One region of the Streptomyces sp. NPDC043870 genome, then DNA from elsewhere that is predicted to be linked to it. Evidence: riboswitches for the same ligand, from Rfam matches in the RefSeq annotation. Region 1 holds a riboswitch; the other holds the start of a gene.

Evidence for each region. A riboswitch is a leader RNA that binds a small molecule or an ion and turns the genes downstream of it on or off. The one in region 1 is predicted to bind cyclic di-AMP.
Region 2: another riboswitch for cyclic di-AMP. It lies ahead of AC0699_RS03590 (C40 family peptidase); the one in region 1 lies ahead of AC0699_RS20925 (M23 family metallopeptidase).

Annotation. Positions count from the first base shown of each region.
Region 1 is NZ_JBWKDT010000016.1:74,436-81,841, forward strand. Features, by position in the region: gene AC0699_RS20910 (DNA gyrase/topoisomerase IV subunit A) at 1-9, opposite strand, end outside; gene AC0699_RS20915 (M16 family metallopeptidase) at 221-1,567, shown strand; gene AC0699_RS20920 (M16 family metallopeptidase) at 1,585-2,967, shown strand; cyclic di-AMP (ydaO/yuaA leader) riboswitch at 3,175-3,338, shown strand; gene AC0699_RS20925 (M23 family metallopeptidase) at 3,352-4,125, shown strand; gene AC0699_RS20930 (GntR family transcriptional regulator) at 4,329-5,006, shown strand; gene AC0699_RS20935 (HPr family phosphocarrier protein) at 5,144-5,425, opposite strand; gene AC0699_RS20940 (bifunctional acetate--CoA ligase family protein/GNAT family N-acetyltransferase) at 5,601-7,406, shown strand, end outside.
Region 2 is NZ_JBWKDT010000002.1:245,505-252,910, forward strand. Features, by position in the region: gene AC0699_RS03570 (GNAT family N-acetyltransferase) at 1-764, opposite strand, end outside; gene AC0699_RS03575 (C40 family peptidase) at 777-1,835, opposite strand; gene AC0699_RS03580 (hypothetical protein) at 2,089-2,442, shown strand; gene AC0699_RS03585 (pentapeptide repeat-containing protein) at 2,530-2,697, opposite strand; gene AC0699_RS03590 (C40 family peptidase) at 2,703-3,914, opposite strand; cyclic di-AMP (ydaO/yuaA leader) riboswitch at 3,913-4,080, opposite strand; gene pcrA (DNA helicase PcrA) at 4,453-6,909, shown strand; gene AC0699_RS03600 (M23 family metallopeptidase) at 7,023-7,406, opposite strand, start outside.

The DNA of each region.
Region 1 (7,406 bases):
GCGGGCCATCGCTGCTGCGGCTCCTTCACCAACATGATGTACGGGATCTGACGCGGACCATTGTGGACCGTCCCGCTGACAACGCCGACCGCGACCCGGAACAGAGGGCCGACCGCGACCCGGAACAGAGGGCGGAAGCACCAGGAACTTCGCCAGGTGTCAGCACGCTTGCATACAGTGGCAGGACATCCTGCAACGCGATCGAAGGGACGACATGCCCATGGGTCACACGGCCACAGCTGAGGCCGGCTCCGGCGGCCTGACAGCGACCGAGCACCGCCTGGCCAACGGCCTTCGCGTGGTGCTCTCCGAGGACCACCTGACCCCGGTCGCCGCGGTCTGCCTCTGGTACGACGTCGGCTCGCGCCACGAGGTCAGGGGACGTACGGGCCTGGCTCACCTCTTCGAGCACCTGATGTTCCAGGGCTCCGCGCAGGTACCGGGCAACGGCCACTTCGAGCTGGTGCAGGGAGCGGGCGGCTCGCTCAACGGCACCACCAGTTTCGAGCGCACCAACTACTTCGAGACCATGCCCGCCCACCAGCTGGAGCTCGCGCTCTGGCTGGAGGCCGACCGCATGGGCTCGCTGCTCGCCGCGCTGGACGACGAGTCCATGGAGAACCAGCGGGACGTCGTCAAGAACGAGCGCCGCCAGCGCTACGACAACGTTCCGTACGGCACGGCCTTCGAGAAGCTCACCGCGCTCGCCTACCCGGAGGGCCACCCGTACCACCACACCCCGATCGGCTCGATGGCCGACCTGGACGCGGCGACGCTGGAGGACGCGCGGAACTTCTTCCGTACGTACTACGCGCCGAACAACGCGGTGCTCTCGGTCGTCGGCGACATCGACCCGGCGCGGACCCTCGCCTGGATCGAGAAGTACTTCGGCTCCATCCCCATGCACGACGGCAAGCAGCCGCCGCGCGACGGCACGCTGCCCGAGATCATCGGGGAGCAGCTGCGCGAGGAGATCCGCGAGGACGTCCCCGCCCGGGCCCTGATGGCCGCCTACCGGCTGCCCCACGACGGCACGCGCGCGTGCGACGCCGCCGACCTGGCGCTCACCGTGCTCGGCGGAGGCGAGTCGTCCCGGCTCCACAACCGTCTGGTGCGCCACGACCGGACGGCCGTCGCCGCCGGCTTCGGTCTGCTGCGCCTCGCGGGGGCGCCCTCGCTCGGCTGGCTGGATGTGAAGACGTCCGCCGGCGTCGAGGTGCCGGACATCGAGGCCGCCGTCGACGACGAGCTGGCCAGGTTCGCCGCCGAGGGCCCCACCGCCGAGGAGATGGAGCGGGCGCAGGCCCAGCTGGAGCGCGAGTGGCTGGACCGTCTCGGCACGGTCGCGGGCCGCGCCGACGAACTGTGCCGGTACGCCGTGCTCTTCGGCGACCCCCAGCTGGCGCTCAGCGCCGTCCAGCGCGTCCTCGACATCACCGCCGAGGAAGTGCAGGCGGTCGCCAAGGCTCAGCTGCGCCCGGACAACAGGGCGGTGCTCGTGTACGAGCCCGTCCAAGCAGCTGACGCCACCGAGGACAACGACGACGCAGAGGGAGCGGACCAGTGACCGACGCTGCCGTGACCATGGACTTCCATCCGCAGCCGCAGCCCGGCGAGGCCAAGCCGTGGACCTTCCCCGCTCCCGACCGCGGCACGCTCGACAACGGCCTGACCGTTCTGCGCTGCCACCGCCCCGGCCAGCAGGTCGTCGCGGTCGAGATCTTCCTCGACGCTCCCCTGGACGCCGAGCCGGAGGGGCTGGACGGCGTCGCGACGATCATGGCGCGGGCGCTCTCGGAGGGCACCGACAAGCACACGGCGGAGGAGTTCGCCGCGGAGCTGGAGCGGTGCGGCGCCACACTCGACTCGCACGCCGACCACCCGGGCGTCCGGGTCTCCCTCGAGGTGCCGGTCTCCCGGCTCCCCAAGGCCCTCGGCCTGCTCGCCGAGGCGCTGCGCGCGCCGCTCTTCGCCGACAGCGAGGTCGAGCGGCTCGTACGCAACCGGCTGGACGAGATCCCGCACGAGACCGCGAACCCGAGCCGCCGCGCCGCCAAGGAGCTCTCGAAGGAGCTCTTCCCGGCCTCCTCCCGGATGTCGCGGCCCCGCCAGGGCATCGAGGAGACCGTCGAGCGGATCGATTCCGCCGCCGTCCGCGCCTTCTACGAGGCGCACGTCCGGCCCGCCGCGGCCACCGCCGTGATCGTCGGTGACCTCTCCGGTGTCGATCTGGACGCCGTGCTCGCGGACACGCTCGGCGACTGGACCGGTGACGCGGCCGAGAGCCGTCCGGTGCCGCCGATCACCGCCGACGACACGGGCCGCGTCGTCATCGTCGACCGCCCCGGCGCCGTCCAGACGCAGCTGTTGATCGGCCGGATCGGTCCGGACCGTCACGACCAGGTCTGGGCGGCCCAGGTCCTCGGCACGTACTGCCTGGGCGGCACCCTCACCTCGCGCCTGGACCGCGTCCTGCGCGAGGAGAAGGGATACACGTACGGAGTGCGTGCCTTCGGCCAGGTGCTGCGCTCCGGGGCCCCCACGTCCCCGGGAGGGGCCACGGGCGCCGCGATGCTCGCCATCAGCGGCTCCGTCGACACCCCGCACACCGGCCCGGCGCTGGACGACCTCTGGAAGGTGCTGCGCACCCTCGCCGCGGAGGGACTGACGGACGCGGAGCGCGATGTCGCCGTACAGAACCTGGTGGGCGTCGCCCCGCTGAAGTACGAGACGGCGGGATCCGTCGCGGGCACGCTCGCCGACCAGGTCGAGCAGCACCTCCCGGACGACTTCCAGACGCAGTTGTACGCGCGCCTGGCCGAGACCGGCACGGTCGAGGCGACGGCCGCGGCCGTCAGCGCCTTCCCCGTGGACCGGCTCGTCACGGTCCTCGTCGGGGACGCCGCCGAGATCGAGGAGCCGGTCAAGGCCCTCGGAATCGGTGAAGTGACCGTTGTCACGGGCTGATTGACCGCCGGGCGATCCGGCGGACCGGGAAGGCCCCGTTGGCCACGCGCCAACGGGGCCTTCCCCTATGTCCGTTTTATTGGAGAGGTGGGGTGTCTGCCCTGTGGCGTGCACTACAAAACTGCGTGTCTGTTTGGTGATTGAACGAAGATCGGCTTAGCGTCTTTTGCGCTGTCCGCCAGTTGCACCAGCCGCACCCGCGGCATCGGTCAGCCATCGCCGAGTCCCCGTCAGGCGCGAGCCTGGGGAGCCGGGGACCCAAATGTCCCCTGGGGTGAATCGGACGCCTTCGCATCCGTGCGGAGGGGCCCGTAGGAGACCTTCCTGCTCCGAACCCGTCAGCTAACCCGGTAGGCGAGAAGGAAGGAAAGGATCAGCCACTACATGGCGTTCACCCGTGCCACCGGGAAGCATCGTGGTCCGAGCCGGCTGTCGCGCAAGAGCGCGGGTGTCGCATCGGTCGCGGCCCTCGCCACCACCGGCGTCATCGGAACCCTCGCCTCTCCGGCGCTCGCCGCCGACGCGGACAGCTCACCCACCGAGGACACCGGCCTCACCCAGGCCATCGTCGTCGACGACTCGCTCGCCGAGCAGATCGACGCCCAGGCCGCCGCCCAGCAGGAGGAGGCCGCCCTGGCCGCCGCCCAGGCGAAGGCCGAGGCCGAGGCGAAGCGCAAGGCCGAAGCCCGCGCCAAGGAGGCCCGCGAGGCCCGTGAGCGCGCCGCTCGCGAGGCAGAGCGCAAGCGGCTGCTGTCCTACACCCTCCCGGTCGCCGGCTCGTACGTGAGCACGAGCTACCACGCCGGCGGCGGGCAGTGGTCCTCCGGCAGCCACACCGGCGTCGACTTCCACGCCTCGTCCGGCACGCAGGTCGTCGCCGTCGGCATGGGCACGGTCGTGGAGGCCGGCTGGGGTGGCGCGTACGGCAACAACATCGTGATCCGGATGCACGACGGCACGTACACCCAGTACGGCCATCTCTCGTCCATCGGCGTCTCGGTCGGCCAGACCGTCACCCCGGGCCAGCAGATCGGCCTCTCCGGGTCGACCGGCAACTCGTCCGGCCCGCACCTCCACTTCGAGGCCCGCACGAGCCCCGAGTACGGCTCGGACATCGACCCGGTCGCGTATCTGCGTTCGCACGGCGTCAGGGTCTGACCCCTCGGACGACCCCTCGGACGACCCTCGCACACGACGAAGGCCCCGGCTCGGTACGGATCGAGCCGGGGCCTTCGGCGTATTCAGGCCAAAAGATATCCACGGATTCTCGTTTGCCATCCGAAATTCCGGCCCGCTGCAATAGAGTCACTGAACAGGCGTCGCTCGACTGGGTTTCGCGCGAATTAAGGCGGAGGTTCGGTATGCGCATTCCTGCGCGCTCGGTATGCACGGCGATCCGCGACGACATCGTCTCCGGTGTCTTCGAGCGCGGCAGCCGGCTCACCGAGGAGCAGCTGGCGCGCCGCTACGGCGTATCACGCGTCCCCGTGCGTGAGGCGCTGCGCACGCTGGAGTCGGAGGGCTTCGTCGTCACGCGCCGGCACGCGGGCGCGTGTGTCGCCGAGCCCACCGCGCAGGAGGCCGTCGACCTGCTGGAGATCAGGATGCTGCTGGAGCCGCTGGGCGCGGCGCGGGCCGCCCAGCGGCGCACGGAGGCTCATCTCAAGGTATTGCGCGGCCTGGTCAGACTGGGCCAGGAGCGGGCCCGGCGGGGCCAGGGCGAGGATCTGCGCTCGCTCGGCGGGTGGTTCCACGAGACCCTCGCCCAGGCCTCCGGCAGCCCCGGACTCACCGCGCTTCTCACCCAGCTCCGGCACAAGATCGCCTGGATGTACTCCGTCGAGCCGCCCGCCCGGCCGGTCGAGTCCTGGGCCGAGCACGGTGCGATCGTGGACGCGGTGGCGCGCGGCGACGCCGAGCGGGCCCGCGCGCTCACCTCGATGCACGCCGAGCGGGCCACGAGCGCGCACCGGTTGCGCATCCCGGTGGGTGTGAGGGCTTCGCAACATTCCGTAAACACGACAGGTGACTGCAATTAACAGAAGCGTCGTATACAAAGAGCAGCCATTTATGGGCGGGCTGTTCTTCGCTGCCCTGGCGACGAGTGCGCGGATAAACGAAGAAGCCGCGGCCCGATAATTCAGGGCCGCGGCTCCGCCGTGAATTCGAGGGGGACTCAGACGGTCTCGGGGAGTTCCTCGAGACCCTCGGCGACCAGCTTCGCCAAACGGTCCAGGGCGGCGTCCGCGCCGTCTGCGTCCGAGGCGAGCACGATCTCCTCGCCGCCCTGCGCGCCCAGGCCCAGCACGGCGAGCATCGAGGCGGCGTTGACCGGTGCACCGTCGGCCTTGGCGATCGTCACCGGGACGCCGGAGGCCGTGGCGGCACGAACGAAGATGGAGGCGGGGCGGGCGTGCAGGCCCTCGGCCCAGCCGACATTGACGCGGCGCTCAGCCATGGTGTTGCCCTTCGAAGTCTCAGCGGTTGTCTAGACCAGTCTCTCATGGGTTGCGAAGTGCTCTCGAACCGGCCTCGGGTCCGGGTGCACCCGCCGGCCGGCCCTCTGGGGATGCCCCCAGCCTGCCCCGGCGCATCCGGGTTCGCGACCGGTGTCCTGGCCGTACTCTTGCCCCATGCAGACCCCGTCGGATCACGCGTACCCCGACCACTGGGAAGCCGACGTGGTGCTGCGTGACGGTGGCACCGCGCGCATCAGGCCCATCACCACCGAGGATGCCGAGCGGCTGGTCAGCTTCTACGAGCAGGTCTCGGACGAGTCGAAGTACTACCGCTTCTTCGCGCCGTACCCGCGGCTCTCCGCGAAGGACGTGCACCGGTTCACTCACCACGACTACGTGGACCGGGTGGGGCTCGCCGCGACGGTGGGCGGCGAGTTCATCGCGACCGTCCGCTACGACCGCATCAACGCCGACGGCATGCCGGCGTCGGCGCCCGCCGACGAGGCCGAGGTCGCCTTTCTGGTGCAGGACGCCCACCAGGGCAGGGGCGTCGCGTCCACCCTGCTGGAGCACATCGCGGCGGTCGCACGGGAGCGGGGCATCCGGCGGTTCGCGGCGGAGGTGCTGCCCGCGAACAACAAGATGATCAAGGTCTTCACGGATGCCGGGTACACACAGAAGCGGAGTTTCGAGGACGGGTCCGTCCATCTCACACTCGACCTCGAACCGACGGCCAAGTCGCTCGCGGTGCAGCGCGCGCGGGAGCAGCGGGCCGAGGCACGGTCGGTGCAGCGGCTGCTCGCGCCCCGGTCGGTGGCCGTGATCGGGGCAGGCCGCGCGCCCGGCGGAGTGGGCCGTACGGTGCTGCGCAATCTGCTCGATGCCGGGTACACCGGGCGCACGTACGCGGTGAATCGCGCCCTCGCCCCGGACATGAACGAGCTGGACGGTGTGCCCGCCTTCCGTTCGGTCGCGGAGATCGTCGCGGAGACCGGCGAGCCCGTCGACCTCGCGGTCGTCGCCGTACCGGCCGAAGGAGTGCCGGAGGTCGTCGCCGACTGCGGCGAGCACGGGGTGCAGGGCCTGGTCGTGCTGGCCGCCGGGTACGCGGAGAGCGGTGCGCAGGGGCTCGAGCGGCAGCGGGAACTGGTGCGGCAGGCCCGCTCCTACGGAATGCGGATCATCGGGCCCAACGCGTTCGGGATCATCAACACGGCGGACGCGGTCGGGCTGAACGCGTCGCTCGCGCCGGAGAGCCCGGCGCGCGGGCGGATCGGGCTGTTCACCCAGTCCGGTGCGATCGGCATAGCGCTCCTCAGCGGGCTGCACCGACGCGGTGCCGGGCTGTCCTCGTTCATCTCGTCCGGCAACCGCGCCGACGTCTCCGGGAACGACTTCCTGCAGTACTGGTACGAGGACCAGGACACCGACGTCGTCCTGCTCTACCTCGAATCGATCGGCAACCCGCGGAAGTTCACCCGGCTCGCCCGGCGCACGGCGGCGGTCAAGCCGGTCGTGGTGGTCAAGGGCGCGCGGCACAGCGGCAGCGCGCCGCCCGGGCACGCGGTGCCGGTGACGCGGATTCCCCATGAGACGGTGGCGGAGCTGCTGCGGCAGGCGGGCGTCATCCGGGTGGACACGGTCACCGAACTCGTCGACGCCGGGCTGCTGCTGGCCGGGCAGCCGCTGCCCGCCGGCCCGCGGGTGGCGATCCTCGGCAACTCCGAGTCGCTCGGCCTGCTGACGTACGACGCCTGCCTCACGGAGGGGCTGCGGCCGCTGCCGCCGCGCGACCTGACGACGGAGGCGACGCCGCAGGACTTCTGCGACGCGCTGGTGGCAGCGCTTCGGGACGAGGCGTGCGACGCGGTGGTCGTCAACGCGATCCCCTGGGTCGGCGACAACGGCGTCACGGAATCCGGTGACGGCGAGGTCCTGGCCGCTGCGCTGCGCACCGCCGCCGCGACAGCTCCGGCGAAG
Region 2 (7,406 bases), on a different contig from region 1:
CACCCCGGAAGGGTGAAGTCCGCCTTCTCCGCCACGCGCCGGTAGCCGATGCCCTCGTAGATGCGCTCGATGTCGGCGTCGCCCGGCTCCAGCCAGACGGTGCGGATCCCGCGGGCGAAGGCCGCCGTGGTCAGAAACACGGAGACCACGGCGCCGATGCCGCGCCGGCGGAAGGGGGCCGCCACGGCGAGGCCGGCGAGTTCGCTGAGGCCGTCGACCGGCACGGAGCAGCCGCCCGCGGCGACGGGGGTGCCGTCGAGCGCCGTGGCGAGGGCCGCGACGCCACCGTGCTCGGACGCCTCCCGCAGCCAGCGGATCTCACCCTCCACCGGTTCGCCGGTCCCGCCGTACGCGAGGTGCTGGACGCCGGCCGCGGCGACGTACTCCGCGAGTGCGGACGGCTCGGTGACGGTGATGCCGTCCACCGGCTCCGGCGCCCGGAGGTCACCGGGCGCGCAGGCCAGCAGAGGTGCGCGGTTGGTGACCGTGAACCCGGCCGCCAGCAGCGCGGATTCGGTGCCGGGAGCGGTGGCCGGCAGGAACTCCAGCCGCGGCACCCGGTCCAGCTCCCGGAACAGCGCGACGAGCGCCTCGATGTCGGCGGCCGACGGGACCGCGCCCGCGTCGGGGATCGCGTAGTTGGCGGGCGGAATCTCCCAGTCGGGGTTGTACCGCACCGTGAACGGGCCCACCCGCCGGTGGTGCGGAGAACGCAGCGTCAGCGTGCGTGAGGAGTTCTGTATGTCATGGGCGATCGATTCCATGAAGCCGGGATGCTACGCGACCCGCGTCGCCCCCGCGTAGGGCATTTCGTCGATCGGCGCGATCCGGACCGGCGCCCCCGGGCGCGGTGCGTGGATCATCCGGCCGCCGCCGATGTAGAGGCCCACATGGGAGATGCCGGAGTAGAAGAAGACCAGGTCCCCGGGGGCGAGTTGGGACCGCGGGACGCTTTGGCCCGCGTTGATCTGGGTGTACGTCGTGCGGGGGAGGGAGATGCCCGCGGCGCGCCAGGCGGCCTGGGTCAGGCCCGAGCAGTCGTACGCGGAGGGTCCGGTCGCGCCCCAGACGTACGGCTTGCCGAGCGCCCCGTACGCGTACGCCACGGCCTGCGCGGCGCGCGCGTTGGGCGCGGTGGCCGGTGGTGCGCCGGGGACGGTCCTGGCGGCGTCCCGGTCCGCGCGGCCCGCCGGTGTGCCGTCCTGGCCGTTGTACGCGGCGCGCTGTGCGGCGGTGAGCTGTGCCAGCAGTGCCTCGGCCGCCGCGAGCTTCTTCCGTATCGTCGTGCGATGCCGCGCCAGCTCCGCCTGCCGCTGCTGAAGCTCGGCGAGCCGCTCGCCCGCCTCGGAGCGGACCTGCGCGATCTCCCTCAACTGCCGCCGGACCCCGGCGATCGCCGCGGCCTGCCGCTCCCCGGCGCGCTCCGCCAGCTCCGCGCCCACCAGATAACGGGCCGGGTCGGAGCTGAGCACGAGCTGCACGGCGGGGTCGATGCCGCCGGCCCGGTACTGCGCGGTGGCGAGGGAACCCAGTGCGTTGCGGGAGGCGTTGAGCCGGTCCGTACGCCGTGCCGCCTCGGCCCGCAGCTCGTTCGCCGAGGCCTTTGCCGCGTCGGCCTTCTCCTTCGCGCCGTTGTACTTCTCGGTCGCCTCCTCGGCCTCTTCGTACAGTTTGTCGGCCTTGGCCTTGACCTCGTCCGGGGTGAGGAGCGGTTCGGCGTGCCCGGCCCCCTCGAAGGCGGTGGCGGCTGCCGCGCCGGCGAGCGCGAGGGTGGCGGAGAGGCGGGCGGCGGGGCCGGAGAGCGTGCGCTGCCTGGGTTTGCGGTGCGCTGCCACGAGGGAGCCAGTCCTTCCGTAGGGTCCACCGGTACGGGTACCGGCGGCGGACCGCACAGGGGGGACGGTCCACCGCCGGTCTTTCGGCGGGGGCGACCGGCTGCCGTCCGGGTACGGGACGGTGGTGAGGAGTCGGCCACCTGGGGGAGGACGCTAAACCTCCGGGTTGCGACACGGCGGCGTCCTGACCGGTATTGGTGGGAGATGGACCGGCCGGGGTCACTTTCGGACCGTACGGCTAGGCTCCGGTGCCATGGACGTACTCATCAATGTCTTCGTCGCCCTGCACATCATCGGTATCGCGGCGCTGCTCGGCGGCTTCCTGACCCAGATGAAGGCGATGGGCGAGGGGACGGCGCGCTTCACGCCCGCGATGCTGCACGGTGCGCTTACCATGCTGGTCACGGGCGTGGTGCTGGTGGGGCTGAATCAGGCGGACGACCAGCCGGTGAACAACCTCAAGATCGGCATCAAGCTCGCGGTGCTCGTGGTGATCCTCGCGCTGGTCTACGTCAAGCGGGACGAGGAGAACGTGGACAAGGGGGTGTTCGCGACGGTGGGCGTGCTGACGCTGGCGAACATCTTCATCGCGACGCTGTGGACGTGATGCGGACGGGGGCCCGGGGGGCCCGGGGGTTCCAGGCTCCGCGCCGGTCGGCCGAGCCCGAGCAGCTCATGCCGCGACTCCCCTTGGTCAAAGGCCGGTTGCGGCGTGAGTCCGGCACCGGGCGGCGGCTCCCACCGGCGCGACTTCCGTAAGCACCACTTCCGTAAGCACCGCCTCTGTAAGCACGACTTCGGCAAGCCGGGCTCCCGCAAGCCGGGCTCCCGCAAGCCCGGCTTCCGCAAGTCCGCTCGGCACGCCCTCTAGGCGGGGCGGACGCTCCCGTAGATCGGCATGTAGTAGATCGACTCCTCGCGGACGTTCGTGCCCGGCTTCGGGGCGTGGATCATCATGCCGTCGCCGATGTAGATGCCGACGTGGCTGATGTCGTCGTAGAAGAAGACCAGATCACCCGGGAGGAGATCCTGCGTCGCCACCCGCTGTCCGACCTCCACCTGGTCCCAGGTGGTCCGGGGGAGATCGACACCGGCCGCCTTCCAGGCGGCCTGGGTGAGCCCGGAGCAGTCGTACGAGCTGGGGCCGGTCGCGCCCCAGACGTACGGCTTGCCGATCTGGGCGCGGGCGAAGGAGAGGACCTTCTCGGCCTTGGCCGCGTACGAGTCGGGGGCGGTGCCGGTGCCGGTGCCCGTGCCCGTTCCCGTTCCCGTTCCCGTTCCCGTTCCCGTGTCGGTACCGGTACCGGTACCGGTGCCCGTGTCCTGGTTCTGCTCCTGCTCCTGCTGCGCGCGCTCCTGGCGCAGCCGCTCCGCCTCCGCCTCGGCTTCCGCCTTGGCCTGTGCCTCGGCCTTGCGGCGGGCTTCTTCCTCCCGCTCCCGCTCCAGCGCCTCGAGCCGCGCCTTCTCCTCGGCGGTCAGCTGGGACAGCAGCGCCCGCGCCTCGGCGAGCTTCTTCTGGACGGTCTGCTTGCTCTCACGCAGCGTCTGCTGCGAAGCGGTCAGCGACTCCAGGCTCTTGGTCGCCTGCGCGCGCTGCTTCGCCGCCGCGGCCTGCTGGGTCTCGAAGTCGGCGATGGCGCTGCGCTGCTGGTCGGTCAGCCGGTCCATCAGCTGTGTCTGGTCGAAGTACGCCTGCGGGCTGTCGGCGAAAAGCAGCGCGGCGGTCGGGGCCACCGCACCCGTACGGTACTGGGCGGCCGCGTACGAACCGAGGGCCCGGCGGGACTCGTTGAGGGAGTCCGTGCGCTTGGCGACGTCGTCGAGGATCGTGTCCACCGCGCGGCGCTGCTTCTCGGTGGCCTCCTGCGCCCGGTTGTAGTCCTGGGTCGCGGAGCCCGCCTGCCGGTACAGGTCGTCGACCTTCTTCTGGACCTCTTCGATGCTCGGCTTCGGGTCGGCTGTCGCGTTCTGGGTCGAGAGCAGCGTCACGCCCGCCAGGGCGGCCGTCGTGAATCCGACGGCGGATGAATTCGTGCGAGTGCGGCTGCGCGGCTTGCGATGCGACGCCAAGGCCGGCATCTCCTTCCGTGGACCGCCTACCGGGTTAGCTGTCGGGTTCGGACGGAACGGAAGGCTGTCCTACGGGCCGGGTGGAGTGCGGCCCGATTCACCCCAGTTGTACATGTCTGGTGGGTCCCCGGTTCCGAACTCCCCTGCGGGAGGCCGGATTCGGCGCAGGCTGCCCGATTGGCGTAGGTCGCCGTTGGCAGTACGGGCCGCCTGGGCGAGCACGCTAGCCAAACTGTGGTGCTGCTGTGAAGGACGATGTTCGATATGCCCGATACATTTCCGTGACCTTGGCGTGTCGTGGCCGAGGCGTGACAGTATGTGATCGTTTCCTGTATGCACTCCGACACGGTGCGTGCTGCTGCTCGGGCGCGGCGCGGTACGTGTTGCTCGGGCAAAGGGAGGCGTTGCGCTCGGGCAAGAAGAGGCGTTGCGCCCCCGGCGCGGGGAGGTGTCGCGCTCCGGCGCGGGGAGGCGTTGCGCTCCGGCGCGGTGAGTGTGGTGAAGGCGGCGGCGGGCTGTCAGTGGGGCGGCCTAGACTCATAGAGCGATGAGCAGCCTCTTTGATGACAGCTTCCTGGCGGACCTCCAGCGCACCTCGGCCCCGGAGGAGCACCCGCCGCCCGAGCCCGACGAGCACGACGAGCACCCGCCCCACGAGGAGGTCCCGCACGACCTCTTCGAGGGCGCTTTCGACGCGCCTCCGGCCCGCGACGCGTATTACCGGGACGGGGCGCCGCGCCCTGCCGTGGACCCGGCCGCGCTGCTCGAGGGGCTGAACGAGCAGCAGCGTGCTGCCGTCGTGCACCAGGGCTCGCCGCTGCTCATCGTCGCCGGCGCCGGCTCGGGCAAGACCCGGGTGCTGACCCACCGGATCGCCCACCTGCTGGCGACCCGCCATGTGCATCCCGGCCAGATACTGGCGATCACGTTCACGAACAAGGCCGCGGGCGAGATGAAGGAGCGCGTGGAGCACCTCGTCGGCCCGCGCGCCAACGCCATGTGGGTCTCCACCTTCCACAGCGCCTGCGTCCGCATCCTGCGCCGCGAGAGCAAGAAGCTCGGTTTCACGTCGTCGTTCTCGATCTACGACGCCGCCGACTCCAAGCGGCTGATGGCCCTGGTCTGCCGTGATCTGGACCTCGACCCGAAGCGCTACCCGCCGAAGTCCTTCAGCGCCAAGATCTCGAACCTGAAGAACGAGCTGATCGACGAGGAGACCTTCGCCGACCAGGCCGCCGACGGTTTCGAGAAGACGCTGGCCGAGGCCTACCGGATGTACCAGGCGCGGCTGCGCGAGGCCAACGCGCTGGACTTCGACGACATCATCATGACCACCGTCCATCTGCTCCAGGCGTTCCCGGACGTCGCCGAGCACTACCGGCGCCGGTTCCGCCATGTCCTCGTCGACGAGTACCAGGACACCAACCACGCCCAGTACACGCTGGTCCGCGAGCTGGTCGGGACGGGTTACGAGGACCTGGAGCCGGCCGAGCTGTGCGTCGTGGGCGACGCCGACCAGTCGATCTACGCCTTCCGCGGAGCCACGATCCGCAACATCCTCCAGTTCGAGGAGGACTACCCGGACGCGACGACGATCCTGCTCGAGCAGAACTACCGCTCGACCCAGACGATTCTCTCCGCGGCCAACGCCGTCATCGAGCGCAACGAGAGCCGCCGTCCCAAGAACCTGTGGACGAATGCGGGCGCGGGCGCGCAGATCACCGGCTATGTCGCCGATACCGAGCACGACGAGGCCCAGTTCGTCGCCGACGAGATCGACCGGCTGACGGACGCGGGCAATGCCAAGGCCGGCGATGTAGCGGTCTTCTACCGGACGAACGCGCAGTCCCGTGTCTTCGAAGAGATCTTCATCCGCGTCGGCCTGCCCTACAAGGTCGTCGGCGGCGTGCGCTTCTACGAGCGCAAGGAGGTCCGGGACGTGCTGGCGTATCTGCGGGTCCTGGCCAACCCGGAGGACAACGTCCCGCTGCGCCGGATCCTGAATGTGCCCAAGCGCGGCATCGGCGACCGGGCGGAGGCGATGATCGACGCCCTGGCGCTCAGGGAGAAGATCACCTTCCCGCAGGCGCTGCGCCGCGTCGACGAGGCGTACGGCATGGCGGCCCGCTCCGCCAATGCCGTCAAGCGCTTCAACGCACTGATGGAGGAACTGCGCACGATCGTCGACTCGGGCGCGGGGCCGGCCGTCGTCCTGGAGGCCGTGTTGGAGCGGACCGGATATCTGGCCGAGCTCCAGGCGTCGACCGATCCGCAGGACGAGACGCGCATCGAGAACCTGCAGGAACTTGCCTCGGTGGCCCTGGAGTTCGAGCAGGAGCGCGGGGCCGGGGAGGGCTCCGGCACCCTCGCCGAGTTCCTGGAGAAGGTCGCGCTCGTCGCCGACTCCGACCAGATCCCCGACGAGGACGAGGAAGGCACGGGTGTCATCACGCTGATGACGCTGCACACGGCGAAGGGCCTGGAGTTCCCGGTCGTGTTCCTCACCGGCATGGAGGACGGCGTCTTCCCGCACATGCGCGCGCTCGGCCAGACGAAGGAGCTGGAGGAGGAGCGCCGCCTCGCGTACGTGGGCATCACACGCGCCCGCGAGCGGCTCTATCTGACGCGGTCGTCGATGCGGAGCGCCTGGGGCCAGCCTGCGTACAACCCGCCGTCGCGGTTCCTGGAGGAGATCCCGGACGCGCATCTGCAGTGGAAGCGCACCGGTCCCATGGCGGCGCCCGCCGGCCCGACGTCCGGGATCACGTCTTCGCTCTCGTCGTCCCGGTCGCGCTCCGGCCCCTCGGGCTTCGCCACGCGGCGTACGACGGACAAGCCGGTGATCGCGCTGGCGATCGGGGACCGGGTCACGCACGACCAGTTCGGACTGGGGACCGTGATGGCGGTTACCGGCTCGGGTGCGGACGCACAGGCGACGATCGACTTCGGTGACACCAAACCGAAGCGGCTGCTTCTGCGGTACGCACCGGTCGAAAAGCTTTAAGGAAGCGGTTCGGGGGGCGGGGGCTCGGCTTCCGCCCCGGTGCCACGGGCAGGTGCGCGAGCCGGAGCCGGAGCCGGAGCCGGACTCGGACCGCGGTGCGGCCCGGACGGGCCCTAGGTCGGGCTGAGGCCGTGGCTGCGCAGCCACGACAGCGGGTCGATCGCGGACCCGCCGCCCGGCCGGACCTCGAAGTGCAGGTGCGGGCCGGTGGAGTTGCCCGAGTTGCCCGAGTACGCAATGACCTCGCCGGCCTTGACCGATCCCGAGCGGATCTTGGTGCTGCTGAGGTGGCAGTACCAGGTCTCCGTGCCGTCGGCGGCGGTCACGATCGCCATGTTCCCGTACGCACTGTTCCACTGGGTGCGCACGGTGCCGTCCGTCGCGGCCATCACCGGCGTCCCGTACGAGACGGGGAAGTCGATACCGGTGTGCATGGACATCCAGTTGACGCCCGCCTGGCCGTAGTAAGCACTCAGCCCGTGCTGAGCGACCGGCAG